3 regions of the Delftia sp. 60 genome follow, and region 1 is predicted to be linked to each of the others. Evidence: predicted binding sites of a transcription regulator. Region 1 holds the regulator's gene; each other region holds the start of a gene.
The links. Region 1 encodes HrcA, which represses chaperone genes, less so after heat shock. Its sites were predicted from a motif close to TTAGCACTCNNNNNNNNNGAGTGCTAA; they were not measured.
Positions count from the first base shown of each region.

Region 2: a site for HrcA is predicted at 1,609-1,635, ahead of rpoH (RNA polymerase sigma factor RpoH). Genes of this name have one in related genera too.
Region 3: a site for HrcA is predicted at 1,782-1,808, ahead of CLV01_RS26925 (co-chaperone GroES). Genes of this name have one in related genera too.

Region 1 covers NZ_PEFD01000001.1:5,702,125-5,705,394, forward strand. Annotated here, with positions in the region: gene CLV01_RS25665 (CHASE2 domain-containing protein) at 1-784, shown strand, start outside; tRNA gene CLV01_RS25670 (tRNA-Arg) at 871-947, opposite strand; tRNA gene CLV01_RS25675 (tRNA-Ile) at 1,125-1,203, opposite strand; gene hrcA (heat-inducible transcriptional repressor HrcA) at 1,271-2,275, opposite strand; gene CLV01_RS25685 (NAD kinase) at 2,306-3,202, shown strand; partial or broken gene recN (DNA repair protein RecN) at 3,205-3,270, shown strand, end outside.
Region 2 covers NZ_PEFD01000001.1:1,863,560-1,866,829, reverse strand. Annotated here, with positions in the region: gene CLV01_RS08390 (tripartite tricarboxylate transporter substrate binding protein) at 1-414, opposite strand, end outside; gene CLV01_RS08385 (IclR family transcriptional regulator) at 691-1,479, shown strand; gene rpoH (RNA polymerase sigma factor RpoH) at 1,666-2,610, shown strand; partial or broken gene CLV01_RS08375 (Bug family tripartite tricarboxylate transporter substrate binding protein) at 2,700-3,270, shown strand, end outside.
Region 3 covers NZ_PEFD01000001.1:5,988,095-5,991,364, forward strand. Annotated here, with positions in the region: gene CLV01_RS26915 (FecR family protein) at 1-702, opposite strand, end outside; gene CLV01_RS26920 (RNA polymerase sigma factor) at 666-1,343, opposite strand; gene CLV01_RS26925 (co-chaperone GroES) at 1,896-2,186, shown strand; gene groL (chaperonin GroEL) at 2,233-3,270, shown strand, end outside.

The DNA.
Region 1 (3,270 bases):
ACGCAGCCTGATGCTGCTGACCCAGACCTTCGAGGCACCGCCCACCACGGGCTGGCTGATCACCCTGGTCGATATCAGCGATCTGCGCAGCGCCCAGGCCCAGCGCGACCTGGCCATGCAGTTCATCTCGCACGACATCCGTGCGCCCGTGGCATCCATCATCACCTTGCTGGAGATGCAGCGCGGCGCCGTACAGGCACCCGACCTCGGCCTCCTGCTGCCGCGCATCGAAGGCTATGCCCAGGCCTCCCTGCAGCTGGCCGACGATTTCGTGCACCTGGCACGCGCCCAGCAGCAGGCGCTGCGCCGGGAACGGCTGGACCTGGGCCTGGTGCTGGACCAGGCCGTGGAAAGCTGCTGGGCCCAGGCCTCTGCGGCCCATGTGCAGCTGGAGTTCCACCTGCCCGAACAGGAATGCCCCGTGTTGGGCGATGCGGGCATGCTCCACCGCGCGGCCGTCAACCTGATCGGCAACGCCATCAAATACGGAGCGCGCGCAGATCAGGCAAACCCCGCCACGGTGCAATGCCTGCTGCGGCAGGACGCAGGCCATTGCCGCATCACCATCCGGGACCACGGGCCCGGCATGGATGGGCAGGCCGTTGCCCGGCTGAGCCAGCCGTTCGAGCGCCTGGACCATCACCAGCACCTCGACGGCGTGGGCCTGGGCCTGGCCTTTGTGCGCACCGTGGCCGCCCGCCATGGTGGGCGGCTTGAGATAGAAAGCACGCCCGGCCAGGGCAGCTCCTTCAGCATCGTGCTGCCGAAAGCGGAAAAGGCCTGACTGGCATCTCAGGGACGCGGATGCGGATGCGGATGCGGAAAACGAAAAAGCCCTGAAGTCTTTCAACTTCAGGGCTTTGCGTTTTTTGGTGCGGCTGGCAGGAATCGAACCCACGACCCCTTGGTTCGTAGCCAAGTACTCTATCCAGCTGAGCTACAGCCGCAACGCTTCGCATTGTAGCAGCGGGTTTTGGGGCTCCCGGACAAAAGCGCCATATTTCTGCAAAAAACCCGGCGACCGCATTCCCTGGCAACCGGGCGATGGCATCGCCATGCAGCGCCGTGTGCCCAGCAAAAAAGCCTGCCGCCCGGAAAGGCGGCAGGCTTTTCATACCAATGGATGGTAGGGCCTCCCAGAGTCGAACTGGGCACCAACGGATTATGAGTCCGCTGCTCTAACCAAGCATGAGCTAAGGCCCCTGATTCACCAAGGCAGCACGGATGCAGGCCATGGCAAACAACTATTGTAGAGCCTAACCCGCAGGACTCAGCGCTTGTGACTCAGCGCATTGCTGACGAGCTTGGAGGTGATGTCCACGATCTGGATCATGCGGTCGTAGTGCATGCGGGTGGGCCCGATCACGCCCAGCGTACCCACCACCTTGCCGTCGAGCTCGTAGGGCGCGCTGACCACGGACAGCTCCTCGAAAGGCACGACCTGGCTTTCACCGCCGATGTAGATGCGCACGCCTTCCGCCTGGCTGGAAAAATCCAGCAGCCTGAGGATCTGAGTCTTTTGCTCGAACAGGTCGAAGGCGCGGCGCAGATTGCCCATGTCGCTGGAGAAATCGCTGACCGACAGCAGGTTGCGCTCGCCCGCGATGACCACGTCCTCCTGGGCGCTGGTCATGGCCTCCGTGCCGATGTTGACGGCCGCCTGCATGAGCGTGGCCACCTCGCCGCGCAGCAGCTCCACCTCGCCCTTGAGGCGCTCGCGCACCTCTTCCATCGCCAGGCCCGCGTAGTGGCTGTTGAGGAAGTTGGAGGCTTCGATCAGCTGCGAGGACGAGTAGTCCACGTCGGTGAAGATGACGCGGTTTTGCACGTCACCGTCGGGCGATACGATGATGACCAGAAAGCGCCGCTCCGACAGCCGCACGAATTCGATGTGCTTGAACACCGAGGTGCGGCGCGGCACCAGCACCACGCCCACGAACTGGGAAAGGCTGGACAGCAGGTTGGCGGCGTTGGCGATGACTTTCTGCGGCTGCTCGGGCGCGAGCTCGGGCGTCACGATATCGGCACGGTCTGCAGTGAGCATGGTGTCCACGAACAGCCGGTAGCCCCGGGCGGTCGGAATGCGGCCCGCCGAGGTGTGCGGGCTGATGATCAACCCCAGGTCTTCGAGGTCAGCCATCACATTGCGTATCGTGGCAGGCGACAATTCAAGCCCCGACGCACGCGACAGGGTTCGCGAGCCCACAGGCTGGCCGTCAGCGATATAACGCTCGATCAGCGCTTTGAGCAACAACTTGGCACGTTCGTCGAGCATGTGATGATTTTAATGATGTAATTTCCAGAAATGACGTCCACGTTTCGCCACGTTGCCTTGATCGGGAAGTACCACGCTCCCAGCGCAAGCGCCCCGTCCGAGAATGCCAGCAACGCGCTTGAGCGCATTGCGGACTTCCTCAGGCGCCAGGGCTGCGAAGTCGTGCTTGATACCCAATCGGCCCTGCACGCAGGGCTCACAGACTACCCCACCCTCGATGTCGATGGCCTGGGCAGGCATTGCGACCTGGGCCTGGTCGTCGGCGGCGACGGCACCATGCTCGGCGTGAGCCGGCACCTGGCGCAATACGGAACGCCCCTGATCGGGGTGAACCAGGGCCGCCTGGGCTTTGTCACCGACATCGCGCTGGAGGACTTCGAGGCCACGCTCACGCCCATGCTGCAGGGCGAATACGAGGAGGACCTGCGTCCTCTGATGTGCGCCCGCGTGATCCGCGACGGCCAGTGCGTGTTCGAGGCCCTGGCCATGAACGACGTGGTGGTCAACCGCGGCGGCACATCGGGCATGGTGGAGCTGCGCATCGAGGTGGGCGGCCGCTTTGTCTCCAACCAGCGCGCCGACGGCCTGATCGTGGCCACGCCCACGGGCTCCACGGCCTATGCCCTGTCCGCTGGCGGGCCGATGATGCATCCGTCCATCCCCGCCTGGGTGATGGCACCCATTGCGCCGCACAACCTGTCCAACCGCCCCATCGTGCTGTCCGATGCCAACGAGGTCACGATCGAGGTCGTGGCCGGGCGCGATGTCAGCGCCAATTTCGACATGCAGTCCCTGGCCTCGCTGCAGCACGGCGATCGCATCCTCGTGAGCCGCGCCCACCACAGCGTGCGCTTTCTGCATCCCAAGGGCTGGAACTACTTCGCCACGCTGCGCAAGAAACTGGGCTGGAACGAGGGAGGCGCCTGACCATGGCGCTCAAGCGCATCGTTCTGCGCGACTTCGTGATCGTGCAGGCCCTGGATCTGGACTGGCAT
Region 2 (3,270 bases), 3.8 Mb from region 1:
GGGGCTGGCGGCGGGCACCACCAGCACGTTGGGGCCGCGGCCGATCAGGATCACCGGGGCAAAGGCCTTGTTGCTCCCGTACGGCAGCTTGGCCTGCAACGCCGGATTGACGGCGTGCGCGAACGAAGCCACGACCACGGAGTAACCGTCCGGCGCACTCTTGGCAACGTTGTCGGTGCCGATGATCGTGCCGGCACCGGGCTTGTTGTCCACGATGACGGGCTGGCCCAGGTCCTTGGCCATCTCGGCCCCCAGCGTGCGGGCGATCAGGTCCGTTCCACCGCCTGGCGCAAAGGGCACGACGAGGCGCACGGGCTTTTCAGGGAATGCTGCAGATGCTGCGCTGCAGACAGTCGCGAGCACGGCAATGAACGCAATGGCCCTTGCACAACGGCGGGCGGCGAAACTGGGCATGGTGTGTCTCCTGGTTCTATGGACAGAGGTCTGGTCACTGCGCCAGCGTTGCGATGACGCTGGCGACTGGCTTGTGAAAGCTTAGGGAAACGCACCGCGCTTGTGACCCCCCATATTCCAACCAGTGAAATTCCAAAGCGGGCGCGCCAGAGCCTGCGGCTGCATTTCCCTTGCATTCGGTGGAATACTTGGCTTCCATCAGGCGCCCGTACCCGGGCAGTAAGAACACAGCTTTCGACACCGGGGCAAGCGCGTCCTCCCACCAGCGGCAGCAGCATGACGAACAGGCGATCCCCCATCCTCCATGACAAGCCGGGACAGTCCCCGAGCAACCGCTCCCTGGAAAGAGGCGTCGAAATACTGCGTGCGTTCAGGCCCGGCTCGGAACTGCTGGGAAACAGCGACCTGGCGGAACGCACCGGCCTGTCCAAGGCCACGGTCACCCGGCTGACGCAGACCCTGGTGGGCTGCGGCATGCTGCAGGCCGACCAACCAAGCCGGGCCTTTCGCCTGGCCCCGGCGGTCCTGAGCCTGGCGCACGCCATGCGCACGGGCTCGACGGTGCTGTCGATTGCGGCGCCCCTGATGCGCACCCTCGCCGAGACACGCCGGATCAACGTGGGCCTGGCATGTCCCGACCGGGACGAGATGGTCTACCTGGAATCCATCCGCTACAACCGCCGGATCGTGCTCAGGCATGTGGTCTCGGGCCAGCGCGTTCCCATGGAACTGACGTCGCTGGGGCGCGCCTACCTGGCAGCGGCGCCAGCGGCCAGGCGCAAGGCCTTGCTCGACAGCTTCAGGCTCAAGAGGGGCGCCCAATGGCCTGCGCTGGAGCAGCAGATCCAGGCGGCGATCAAGTCCGTGAAAAGCCAAGGCTTCTGCGCCGCATCGTGGCAGCCGGAAGTGGTTGCACTGGCCACGCCGCTGGTGACACCCGATGCCATCTATGTCCTGAACTGCAGCGTCTCCACCACGGAGCCTTTGCCGGCCATCGTGCAGGAGCTGCACCCGGCCTTGCTGCAACTGGGCCGGCAGATTGAAAGCCTGCTGGAAAAACTGTAATGCTCTCCCAGCAATATGCGCCCACCGCTGGCAAGCAGGGTTTCCAAAAATCGCTCAGACTAGGCACAAACGACTTTTGGCACTCCAAAAATGAGTGCAACCGTCTGAAAAACCCACGGAACTTTGGCTTTAGCACTCGGTCATAACGAGTGCTAATATGAAGGAATGGAAGAAAGGAACTCTGCAATGACAAACGCCTCCGGCTCCATTGCGACCACCTTGGCACCCGCTAACCCCTGGGCCCTGGTGCCGCCTCTGGGCAATTTGGATGCCTACATTTCCGCGGTCAACCGCCTGCCCATGCTCACCCTTGAGGAAGAGCAGGACTACGCCCGCAAGCTCAAAGAACACAGCGATCTGGACGCCGCAGGGCGTCTGGTGATGTCCCACCTGCGCCTGGTGGTGTCCATCTCGCGCCAGTACCTGGGTTACGGCCTGCCGCACGGCGACCTGATCCAGGAAGGCAACGTGGGCCTGATGAAGGCCGTCAAGCGCTTCGACCCCGATCAGAACGTGCGCCTGGTGAGCTACGCCATGCACTGGATCAAGGCCGAGATCCACGAGTACATCCTGAAGAACTGGCGCATGGTCAAGGTCGCCACGACCAAGGCCCAGCGCAAGCTGTTCTTCAACCTGCGTTCCATGAAGCAGGGCCTGAAGTCTGACGCCGCCATGGCCGAGGACGGCGCCATGCTGCGTGACACGCTGACCTCGGGCGAGATCGACGCCGTGGCAGAGAAGCTCAACGTCAAGCGCGAAGAAGTCATGGAGATGGAAACGCGCCTGGCCGGTGGCGACGTGCTGCTGGACCCCTCGCCCAGCGACGATGGCGAGCAGGCCTTCGGCCCCATCGCCTACCTGGCCGATGGCGCACACGAACCCACGGCCATGATCGAGTCGCGCCAGCGCGACCACCTGGCCACCGACGGCATTGCCATGGCACTGGATTCGCTGGACGACCGCAGCCGCCGCATCGTCGAGGAGCGCTGGCTCAAGGTCAACGACGACGGCTCGGGCGGCATGACGCTGCATGAGCTGGCCGCCGTGTACGGTGTCAGCGCTGAGCGCATCCGCCAGATCGAGGTGGCTGCCATGAAGAAGATGAAGAAGGCCCTGGCCGAGTTCGCCTGATGGCCTGGGCTGACAGGCCGCTTCACGACAAACCCGGATAATCTCCGGGTTTTTTATTGCCCGCAGCCTTTGCGGCCCCCACGTACCCCATGCCCGCCAGCGCCATCTCGCCACTACGCCGCCTCTTCGCCAATGCCTTGGCCACCGCCTTGGCCTCGGCCCTGCTGCCTTGCGCTGCCGTGGCGGGCGACAACTGGCCCAGCAAGCCGCTGCACCTGATCGTCGGCTTTCCCGCAGGATCTTCCCCGGACCTCACGGCGCGCGCACTGGCCGAGCCGCTGGAAAAGCGCCTGGGCCAGCCCGTCGTCGTCGAGAACAAGGTGGGCGCCGGCGGCAACATCGCAGGCGAGCAGGTGGCCCGTGCGCGCGACGGCCATACCTTCAGCGTGATGATCAACGGCAACCTGACGATTGCCCGCCTGCTCAACCCCGCCGTGCGCTACGACCCTGTGAAGGACCTGCAGCCCGTCAGCCTGATCGGCGTGGCGCCCCTGGTGCTGGTGGCTCCGGCCGGCGCGCCCGAGGGCCGCGCCTTCCTGGAGGCCGCTGCACAGGCCGGCAGCCGCTGGAGCTACGGCTCCCCTGGCGTGGGCACGGTGGGCCACCTGGGCATGGAGCTGCTCAAGAGCCGCTCCGCGCTCAGGCCCGAACACATCCCCT
Region 3 (3,270 bases), 290 kb from region 1:
CCGCACATTGAATGCGGTGCCGACGACGCGCACCTGGCTGCCGCCGCTGTCCACGGTGAAGGGCTTGTCGGCATCCGCCGCGACCTGGAAGAAGGCCTCGCCCTGGTCGAGTACGGTTTCGCGCCGGCGGGGGTAGTAGCGCACCTGAAGGCGGCTGTTGGCATTGAGCGCCACCTGCGATCCATCGGGCAGGTCGATGCGGCGAAGTTCACCCGGAGCGGTGGCGATATCGACCGCATAGCTGGCGGTGTTGTCCCAGCGGTGCCAGCCGTACCCGGCAACAACCACGGCGAACAGTGCTGCGGCGAAGGCCGATGCCATGGCGGGTCTGCGCGGCCGGTCCGCGGCCCCTGCAGCACTGCGTGGCTGCGGCGCCGGCCTGCCGGCGCGCGGCGCTTCGCGGGCGGCAGCCGCTGGCGGATTGCGCCCGTAGACGGCCGGGAACATGGCCTTGAGCTGCTCCGCTTCACGCCAGGCGCGGCCGACACCGTCCATGGCCTCGCGATGGGCCGGGTCCTGCGCCAGCCACTCGTCGAGAGCGCGCTCGTCCGCGCCCGACCAGCCGGGCTGCTGGCGACGCACATACCACTCGCCCGCGCGATGGTTGAGCCCAAGCACCTGCTCGGGCGGGAGGTCCTGCAACCGGGAATGGCCTGGCTCTGCGCTCATGCTCTTTTGCCCTGCGCCGGTGGGGCGGCGCATTCGTCGTCGTTGTCTTCTTCGGCATCCAGTGTGCCCTGCAGGGCCTGCAGGCGCCTCATCTGAGTGGCACTTGCGAACAAGATGCGCGTCTCGCAATAGCCGACGGCCCGGCCCAGGTGCTTCACCACCATCCGTGTACTGATCCCCATGCAATCGGCGGTTTCCTCAACGGTGCGCCCCTCGATCCGTTGAAGAATGAAGGCTTCGCGCTGCCGTGGCGGCAGTTCCTGGATCGCCTCGTGCAGCCGCGTCAGCCGCTGGCGGCTCTCGGCTTGACGCTCGGTGTCTCCGAAGCCCTCGGCAGAGATGGCAAGCAGCTCTTGCTGGCAGTCGTCATACGGAACACTCTGGAGCCCGTGCGCCTCCGGGCCCTTTTCCCAGTCTCGCGCCGCCACGCTGCGCACGGTCTGCCGCAGATAGGGCTGCTCCTGCCCGGGCTCGAGATTCCTGCCCGTGGCGGCCACCCGCGCGAACACTTCCTGCGCCGCGTCCTCGACCGCTGCAGTGGTTCGAAAGTGTCGGCGCAACATGCGCATCACAGGCGTGCGCCAACGCGTATAGAGCGCAACCAGGGGAGCCTCTGGAGTCTGGCGCCCAGGTATCGGCTCACCCCGCGCTGCGGAGACCGGATCGCGTTTCATCCCCTAGCCTTTGCGCACGGGAGGAATGCAGCAGCCGACCGTGAACCCGCAAGGGCACTGCATTCGTCAGTGATGAAAGTCTGGAGGTGAGGCACAACGCGCAGATGGGCAACCGATCCGTGGCGCCGGGGACCCCCACGCATCGGATGGACAACGACGGGGAGGGGCGCCCTGGCCATGTGCGCAGATCGCATGGATGAATGAGATTCATTCACATTCTAGCGCCTGGACGTCCTGCAATCAGGACTCTGGCCCCCAGCAGCGCGCCGCAGGAACTCCATCGGCGCGGGCTCCGCAGATGCCACGTCTTGCCATAGTGCTGGCCGAGCGATGAGCCAACACCCACCGGGAATCCGTGGCGCAAAAGCATGTGAGGCGTCGTTACACACTGCGGCACATCGACCCTACCCCTTGAATCCTGGCCGAATTGCCTTATTATTAGCACTCGTTGGGTATGAGTGCTAACAGTCCTCTGTCCCACATTGCTTCGAATGCCGGCCCGCCGGGCCGGCAAGTCTTTGTTTCAACTTTGTTGATGATTTAGGAGTTGGTATGAACCTGCGTCCCCTGCACGATCGCGTGATCGTGAAGCGCCTCGAGAACGAAACCAAGACGGCTTCGGGCATCGTGATCCCCGAGAATGCCGCCGAGAAGCCCGACCAGGGCGAAGTGCTGGCAGTGGGCCCCGGCAAGAAGAACGACAAGGGCGAAGTGATCGCTCTGAACGTGAAGGTCGGCGACCGCGTTCTGTTCGGCAAGTACAGCGGCCAGACCGTCAAGGTCCATGGCGACGAACTGCTGGTGATGAAGGAAGACGACCTGTTCGCAGTCGTCGAAAAGTAATCCGCGCTTCGAAACCGCACTTTCCAACTGAATCCGGAGAATTGAAATGGCAGCAAAAGACGTAGTTTTCGGCGGCGAAGCACGCGCCCGCATGGTTGAAGGCGTGAACATCCTGGCCAACGCGGTCAAGGTCACCCTGGGCCCCAAGGGCCGCAACGTGGTGCTGGAGCGCTCCTTCGGCGCCCCCACCGTGACCAAGGACGGTGTCTCGGTCGCCAAGGAAATCGAACTCAAGGACAAGCTGCAGAACATGGGCGCCCAGCTCGTGAAGGAAGTGGCCTCCAAGACCAACGACATCGCCGGTGACGGCACGACCACCGCCACCGTGCTGGCACAGGCCATCGTCCGCGAAGGCACCAAGTACGTGGCCGCCGGCCTGAACCCCATGGACCTCAAGCGCGGCATCGACAAGGCTGTCGCCGCCCTGGTGGAAGAGCTGAAGAAGCAATCCAAGGCCACCACCACCTCCAAGGAAATCGCCCAGGTCGGCTCGATCTCCGCCAACTCCGACGAATCCGTGGGCAGCATCATTGCCGAAGCCATGGACAAGGTCGGCAAGGAAGGCGTGATCACCGTTGAAGAAGGCAAGTCGCTGGCCAACGAACTCGACGTCGTCGAGGGCATGCAGTTCGACCGCGGCTACCTGTCGCCCTACTTCATCAACAACCCTGAAAAGCAGGTTGCCCTGCTGGACAACCCCTTCGTGCTGCTGTTCGACAAGAAGATCAGCAACATCCGTGACCTGCTGCCCACGCTGGAAGCCGTGGCCAAGGCCGGCCGTCCCCTGCTGATCATTGCAGAAGACGTCGAAGGCGAAGCCCTGGCAACGCTGGTGGTCAACACCATCCGCGGCATCCTGAAGGTTGTGGCTGTCAAGGCTCCTGGCTTCGGCGACCGCCGCAAGGCCATGCTGGAAGACATCGCCATCCTGACGGGCGGCAAGGTCATCGCTGAAGAAGTGGGCCTGGCGCTGGACAAGGTGACCCTGGAAGACCTGGGCCAGGCAGTGCGCATCGAAATCGGCAAGGAAAACACCACCATCATCGACGGTGCTGGCCAAGCTGCTGAAATCGAAGCCCGCGTC